Allocatelliglobosispora scoriae: one gene and its partner. The protein of the gene in region 2 interacts with the protein of the main gene of each other region in a pairwise test. Links are inferred from orthologs where the notes say so. Each region holds a gene or a part of one and is shown on either strand. Other genes may lie near its edges.

Region 1 (3,595 bases), 1.9 Mb from region 2 along the record:
AGCTGCGGGAGCTGCCGGTGATCGCCACCAGCGAGCCGGACCTGACCGTGCACACCTTCCGGGCGCCGGGCGGGGAGAAGGAGAGCCAGCAGCTCCTGGAGCGCATCCACGCGAGCCGCCGGGTGGCGTTGACGAGCACCCGCATCAACGGCGATTACGCGCTGCGCCTGTGCGTGCTGAGCCACCGTACCCACCGCAGCCACGTCGACGAGGCGCTGGGCATCATCCGCGCCGCTGCACTCGCAGCTTGATCGCATTACTTCCGGGAAATAGCCCCCTCCGAGCGAGGTGGAGGGGGCTGTTTCCGGGAAACAACGCGATCACGCGAGGTGAGCGCAGATGACACGAGGGGCCCGCGCACCAGCGCGGGCCCCTCGTCGTGCACGGTGCTGCTTACGAGTCGCCGCCGGTCTCGCCCGCCGGAGCGGCGAGGACGTCGTCGATCGCGTATTTCCGGTAGGCGTCGGCGGGTGCCGTCGCGGCCACCTCACCGCGCTTGGCGAGCTGCGCCAGCGTCGCGACCACGATGGACTCGGCGTCCACGTGGAAGTGCCGCCGCAGCGCCGCCCGGGTGTCGGAGCGGCCGTAGCCGTCCGTGCCGAGCGAGGTGTAGTCGCCCGGGACCCAGCGGGAGATGAGGTCCGGCACGGCCCGCATCCAGTCCGAGACCGCCACCTTGGGGCCGTCGGCATCGGCGAGCTTGCTCTCGATGTAGGGCACCCGCGGCGTCTCGGGGTGCATCAGGTTGTGCTCCTCGGCCTCGATGGCGTCGCGGCGAAGCTCGGTCCAGCTCGTCGCGGACCAGACGTCGGCGGAGACGCCCCAGTCCTGTGCGAGCAGCTCCTGGGCCCGCAGGGCCCACTGCATGCCGGTGCCGGAGGCGAGGATGTGCGCCTTGGGTCCCTTGCCGGTGCCGGGTGCGTAGCGGTAGAGCCCCCGGAGCATGCCCTCCACGTCGACGTTCTCGGGCTCGACCGGCTGGAAGATCGGCTCGTTGTAGACCGTCAGGTAGTAGAAGATGTTCTCCGGGTCGTCCCCGTACATCCGGCGGAGGCCGTCCTTCATGATGTGCGCGATCTCGAACCCGAACGCCGGGTCGTAGGTCACCACGGCCGGGTTGGTCGCCGCGATGAGCAGCGAGTGACCGTCCTCGTGCTGGAGGCCCTCACCGTTGAGCGTGGTGCGCCCGGCGGTGGCACCGAGCAGGAAGCCCCGGGTCATCTGGTCGGCGGCGGCCCAGAGGCTGTCGGCGGTCCGCTGGAACCCGAACATCGAGTAGAAGATGTAGACCGGGATCATCGGCTCGTCGTGCGTGGCGTACGCCGAGCCCGCAGCCGTGAAGGACGCGACGGAGCCGGCCTCGTTGATGCCCTCGTGCAGGATCTGCCCGGCGGTCGACTCCTTGTAGGACAGGAAGAGCTCCCGGTCCACCGAGGTGTAGGTCTGGCCGTGCGGGGAGTAGATCTTGAGCGTCGGGAAGAGCGAGTCCATGCCGAAGGTGCGTGCCTCGTCCGGGATGATCGGCACCCAGCGGGCACCGATGTTCTTGTCGCGGATGAGGTCCTTGAGCAGGCGGACGAAGGCCATCGTGGTGGCGACCTTCTGCTTGCCCGAGCCCTTCTTCATGTCCTTGTAGAGGTCGTCGCCGGGCAGCGTCAGCGGCTTGGTGACCGTACGCCGGGACGGGAGCGACCCGCCGAGCTCCTTGCGCCGGTCGAGCAGGTAGGCGAGCTCGTCGCTGTCCTTGCCCGGGTGGTAATAGGGCGGCTCGTAGGGGTTGGCCTCGAGCACGGAGTCCGGGATGTCGAGGAAGAGCCGGTCGCGGAAGGCCTTGAGGTCGTCCAGGGTCAGCTTCTTCATCTGGTGCGTGGCGTTGCGGCCCTCGAAGTGCGAGCCCAGCGTCCAGCCCTTGATGGTCTTGGCGAGGATGACGGTCGGCTGGCCGGTGTGCTCGGTCGCAGCCTTGTAGGCGGCGTAGAGCTTGCGGTAGTCGTGGCCGCCCCGCTTGAGGCCCCAGATCTCGTCGTCGCTCATGTGGTCGACCATCTTGCGGGTGCGGGGATCGCGCCCGAAGAAGTGCTCGCGGACATAGGCGCCGGACTCGGCCTTGTAGGTCTGGTAGTCACCGTCGGGCGTGGTGTTCATGAGGTTGACCAGCGCACCGTCGGTGTCGGCGGCGAGCAGCGGGTCCCACTCGCGACCCCAGACGACCTTGATGACGTTCCACCCGGCACCGCGGAAGTAGGACTCCAGCTCCTGCATGACCTTGCCGTTGCCCCGGACCGGCCCGTCGAGCCGCTGGAGGTTGCAGTTGATCACGAAGGTGAGGTTGTCCAGCTCCTCGCGGGCGGCGAGGCCGATCGCGCTGAGCGACTCGGGCTCGTCCATCTCGCCGTCGCCCAGGTATGCCCAGACGTGCTGCTGCGACGTGTCCTTGATGCCCCGGTGGTGCAGGTAGCGGTTGAACCGCGCCTGGTAGACGGCGTTGATGCCGCCGATTCCCATGGAGACGGTCGGGAACTCCCAGAAGTCCGGCATGAGGCGCGGGTGCGGGTAGCTGGGCAGACCGCCGCCGGGGTGGGTGAGCTCCTGGCGGAAGCCGTCGAGCTGGTGCTCGGTGAGGCGTCCCTCCAGGAAGGCCCGGGCATACATACCGGGGGAGGCGTGACCCTGGAAGAAGATGTGGTCGCCGCCGCCGGGGTGGTTCTTCCCCCGGAAGAAGTGGTTGAAGCCGACCTCGTAGAGCGAGGCCGACGACGCGTAGGTCGAGATGTGCCCACCCACGCCGACGCCGGGCCGCTGCGCGCGGTGCACGGTCATCGCGGCGTTCCACCGGATGAACGCGCGGATGCGTCGCTCCGCGGCCTCGTCGCCGGGGAACCAGGGCTCCCGCTCGGTGGAGATGGTGTTGATGTAGTCGGTCGTGGTCAGCGGTGGGACGCCGACCTGCCGCTCACGGGCGCGCTCCAGCAGGCTCAGCATGATGTAGCGGGCCCTCTTGGCGCCGCGCTCGTCGATGACTCCGTCGAGCGATTCGACCCACTCGGCAGTCTCCTGCGGGTCGATGTCCGGTAGCTGGCTCGGCAGGCCGTCGCTGATGACCGGGCGCTTGCGTTCGGTGGACACAGGCGTTCCCTCGCGTTTGTGTGGTCTACAAGTCTGTTGCGTTTGGTGTCATCCTGCCTCTCGGAGGGGCATCTCGTCACGCTTACGGGCACCCGATGCGATTCGCGACACGCATACTGACCAGTAACTTCGTGCCGGGGCAGCCTGGGGCGCCTCGGCTCGACCGAATCGAAATGATCTGTCGAATCGAGCTTTCTGCCGGTTGACACCCCGGAAACGAGTTGGCAATAATTCGTCGTGATGGATTGGGAGCGCTCCCAACATCAACTCGCGCAACCCCGCTTCCTTTCCGAGAGGAAACCCCCCAGTGCGCACACCCCTCCGTCTCGTCCCGTTGGCCGGGCTCGCCCTGCTCGCGGGCGGTCTGACGGCGTCCGGCACCGCCTACGCCGACCCGCCAGAGCAGATCATCAACGGCACCTTCGACTCCGGTCACGCCCCGTGGTGGGGGACCGGCAACATCACGCTG
Region 2 (3,106 bases):
CGCGGTGAAGCCCCAGACGAGCATCCCGCCCGCCTGGAAGGCCGGTCCGGTCCACCCGCTGGGGTGGCGGCACCGGAACCGATTGGCCGGGTCGACGAGCTCCGAGATCGGCAGCCGCGCGACGCTCGCCACCTCGGCGGCGTCGACCGCGGTCACCGGGTGCGGCGCGTGCCACCAGGCCAGCACGGGTGTCACGACGAAGTCGCTGACGGGGATCCAGAGCTGCGGCAGCTCCGCAACGACGGTCACGCTCGCCGGGTCCAGCCCGACCTCCTCCGCCGCCTCGCGCAGCGCGGTCCCGACCGGCCCGCCGTCGCCCGGGTCGGCCGCTCCGCCGGGAAATGCCGGCTGCCCCGCATGCGTACGCATATTCGCCGCCCGCTCCAGCACCAACACGTCCGGCCCCGACGGCCCCTCCCCCAACAGGACCAGCACCGAGGCGGCCCGCCCGCCCCCCTCGGGAACCGAGAAGCGGGTGAAGTCCGCAACCGACGACGCCCGGACCCGCCCCGCCAACGGCTCGAACCACCCCGGCAAGACCAGGCTCACAGGTACTTCTCCACCAGCGCACCCAGCGACGCATCATCCAGCGCCACGCTCCGATAGATGAAGGCGATCCGCCCGGCCTCGTCGACAAAGATCGTCGCAGGCACGAACCCCAACGCCATCGCCGAGTTGAACCGGCTCCTGTCATCGAAGAGCATCGGAAAACTCACCCCCAGGTCCTCAGCCACCGACACCGCCGCCGCCCGGGTCGACGTGTCGACAACCCCAACAACCTTCGGCGCCCCCGTCTTCCGCGCCAACCTCTCAAACGCCGGCAGCTCCTCCCGGCACGGGGCACACCACGACGCCCACATGTTGATCACCATCGGCCCCCGCAGGGCCCGCACGTCAACCACGGACCCCCCGTCGAAACACGGCAACTGCAACTCAGGCAGCAGTGCCCCCGACCCCGAAGGCGAAGCCGAGGAGGAAGTCAACGGAGAACAGGACTCAAAAGCCCCGGTGACAAGCGGCTCAGAAGCAGCAACAGACGGCGAACACCCCGCCACAACCCCCGAAACCAAGACCCAGCCAACCAGTGCCACCGTCAATCTGTGAAAACCTCCCGCGCGCCCACCCCACCGCGACCAGAGTCGCCGTGGGGGGCGGCGAATGACCCGCGTCGGGATCAAGCCTGACCGCCCAGAGCGGGTCATTCCCCGCCCCCCACGGCCACCCCGTCACCATCCCCCAGCGCGAGCGCAGCAAGCTCAGCAACCCGAGGCCCCTTGAGCAGCCGAGCAGCCTCAGCGAACCCGACAGGCCCGAGACCATAGGACGGACACGACGGCGCCAACGTGCAAGCACCACACGCAGGCTTCCGAGCGTGACAAACCCGCCGCCCGTGAAAGATCACCCGGTGCGACAGCATCGTCCAGTCACGCTTGGGGATCAGGGCGCCGACGATGTGCTCGACCTTCACGGGATCGGTCTCGGCAGTCCACCCCCACCGATTCACCAATCGCCCGAAATGCGTATCCACCGTGATGCCCGGCACATCGAACGCGTTCCCCAGGATCACATTCGCGGTCTTCCGGCCGATCCCCGGCAGGGTCACCAGATCGTCGAGCCGCCCGGGCACCTCGCCCCCGAACCGCTCCACCAACGCAGCACCCAGGTTGATCAGCGAATTGGTCTTGTTTCGGAAGAACCCCGTCGGCTTGATCATTGCTTCGAGCTCGCCCCGATCGGCCCCCGCGTAGTCCGCAGCCTTCGGATAGCGCCGGAACAGCGCCGGCGTCACCTCGTTGACCCGGGCATCGGTGCACTGCGCGGAGAGGATCGTCGCGACCGCGAGCTCCAGCGCATTGGTGTGGTCGAGCTCGCAGTGCGCATCAGGGTGGATGACCTCGAGCTCACGCGCCATGCGCCGAGCCCGACGTTTCAATGCCAGCTCAGTCTCCGTCACGGACGAAACTCTAAACCTCCGCTCCGACACCGCCCATCAGCAGCGCCGCAGCGGCCGGGTCAGGCATCGGCAGGCGTGATCTTCCCGGTCGACTTGTCGATCTTCGGGCCGGTCTTCGGGAAGTCGGCCTTGGTCAGGTCGCTCACCGCACCGGCGCCCTTCTTGTTCGAGTCGACCGTGGGGATGCCAGCGCTGTTCATGATCGAGGAGAGGAAGTCGCCGCTGACCCAGGAGCCGTCGGCCTTGAGCGTCACCTTGAGCACGCCGCCCCAGCCGAGCCGGCCGTCGGGCGTGAGCGACCTGCCGCCGCCCGCGAAGTTCCCCAGGCTGTACGCGATGAGCCGGCCCTTGTAGAACTCCATGCCCCGCAGCACGTGCGGCCCGTGCCCGACGATGAGGTCGGCACCGGCGTCGATCATGGCGTGGGAGAACTTGATCGGGTCGCCCCGGTTCTCGCCGAGGAACATCTCGGTACCGGGCTTCACGTGGGTCATCCCGCTGCCCTCGGCACCCATATGCACCTGGACCACCACGATGTCGGCCTTCTCGGCCGCCTTCTCGACGACCTTCTTGGCCGAGGTGATGTTGGTGAGGCTGTTGTTCCACGCGTACGACGAGAACCCGACGACCGCCACCTTGACGCCCTTGACGTCGACGACGGTGATCTGGTCGGGCGCGCCGGTGTGCTTCAGCCCGACCTCCTCCAGCGCCTTCTGGGTGTTGGAGTAACCCTTCGAGCCGAAGTCGTTGCCGTGGTTGTTGGCCTGGTTCATCAGCATGAAGCCGGCGTCGCTCAGGTATTTCGCGTAGTGCGGCGGCACCCGGAACTGGTGGCACTTGGTCGAGGTCGGAGCGCACTTACGCGTACCGGTGTCGTCGGTGATCGGCTCCTCGAGGTTGCCCATCACCAGATCGGCCGGGAGCAGCGACTTCACCTTGTCGAAGAAGCCCTTGCCGTCGTTGGCCGGATAGGCGCCGGGGCGTCCCATCACGATGTCACCCGTGGCCGAGAGGCTGATCGCCCCACCGGCGGGCTCAGCCGTCGCCGAGGGCGAGGGAGCGGTGCTGGGGGCGGCCTCGGACGGCTCCACCGTGGCGGCGACCCACCTCGGCTCCGATTCGGGGGCGCCACAGCCGGCACCTGTCGCGACG

What was found.
Region 1: the proteins of nth (region 2) and aceE interact in binary tests that used the Escherichia coli proteins (3 or more experiments, as listed by UniProt). The link is inferred for Allocatelliglobosispora scoriae from one-to-one orthologs.

Annotation. Positions count from the first base shown.
Region 1 is NZ_JACHMN010000002.1:1,946,327-1,949,921, reverse strand. Bases 194-3,473 are described here. They hold aceE (pyruvate dehydrogenase (acetyl-transferring), homodimeric type), read right to left. Parts: upstream 3,127-3,473; coding sequence 394-3,126; downstream 194-393. Other genes in these bases: F4553_RS14430 (glycoside hydrolase family 9 protein), read left to right, coding at 3,434-3,473; F4553_RS14440 (pyridoxal phosphate-dependent decarboxylase family protein), read left to right, coding at 194-251. Also shown: more of F4553_RS14440, read left to right, coding at 1-193; more of F4553_RS14430, read left to right, coding at 3,474-3,595. UniProt on the Escherichia coli protein: Component of the pyruvate dehydrogenase (PDH) complex, that catalyzes the overall conversion of pyruvate to acetyl-CoA and CO(2).
Region 2 is NZ_JACHMN010000002.1:3,802,052-3,805,157, reverse strand. Bases 92-2,882 are described here. They hold nth (endonuclease III), read right to left. Parts: upstream 1,985-2,882; coding sequence 1,199-1,984; downstream 92-1,198. Other genes in these bases: F4553_RS22935 (CapA family protein), read right to left, coding at 2,014-2,882; F4553_RS22945 (TlpA family protein disulfide reductase), read right to left, coding at 546-1,202; F4553_RS22950 (NUDIX hydrolase), read right to left, coding at 92-549. Also shown: more of F4553_RS22950, read right to left, coding at 1-91; more of F4553_RS22935, read right to left, coding at 2,883-3,106. UniProt on the Escherichia coli protein: DNA repair enzyme that has both DNA N-glycosylase activity and AP-lyase activity. The DNA N-glycosylase activity releases various damaged pyrimidines from DNA by cleaving the N-glycosidic bond, leaving an AP (apurinic/apyrimidinic) site.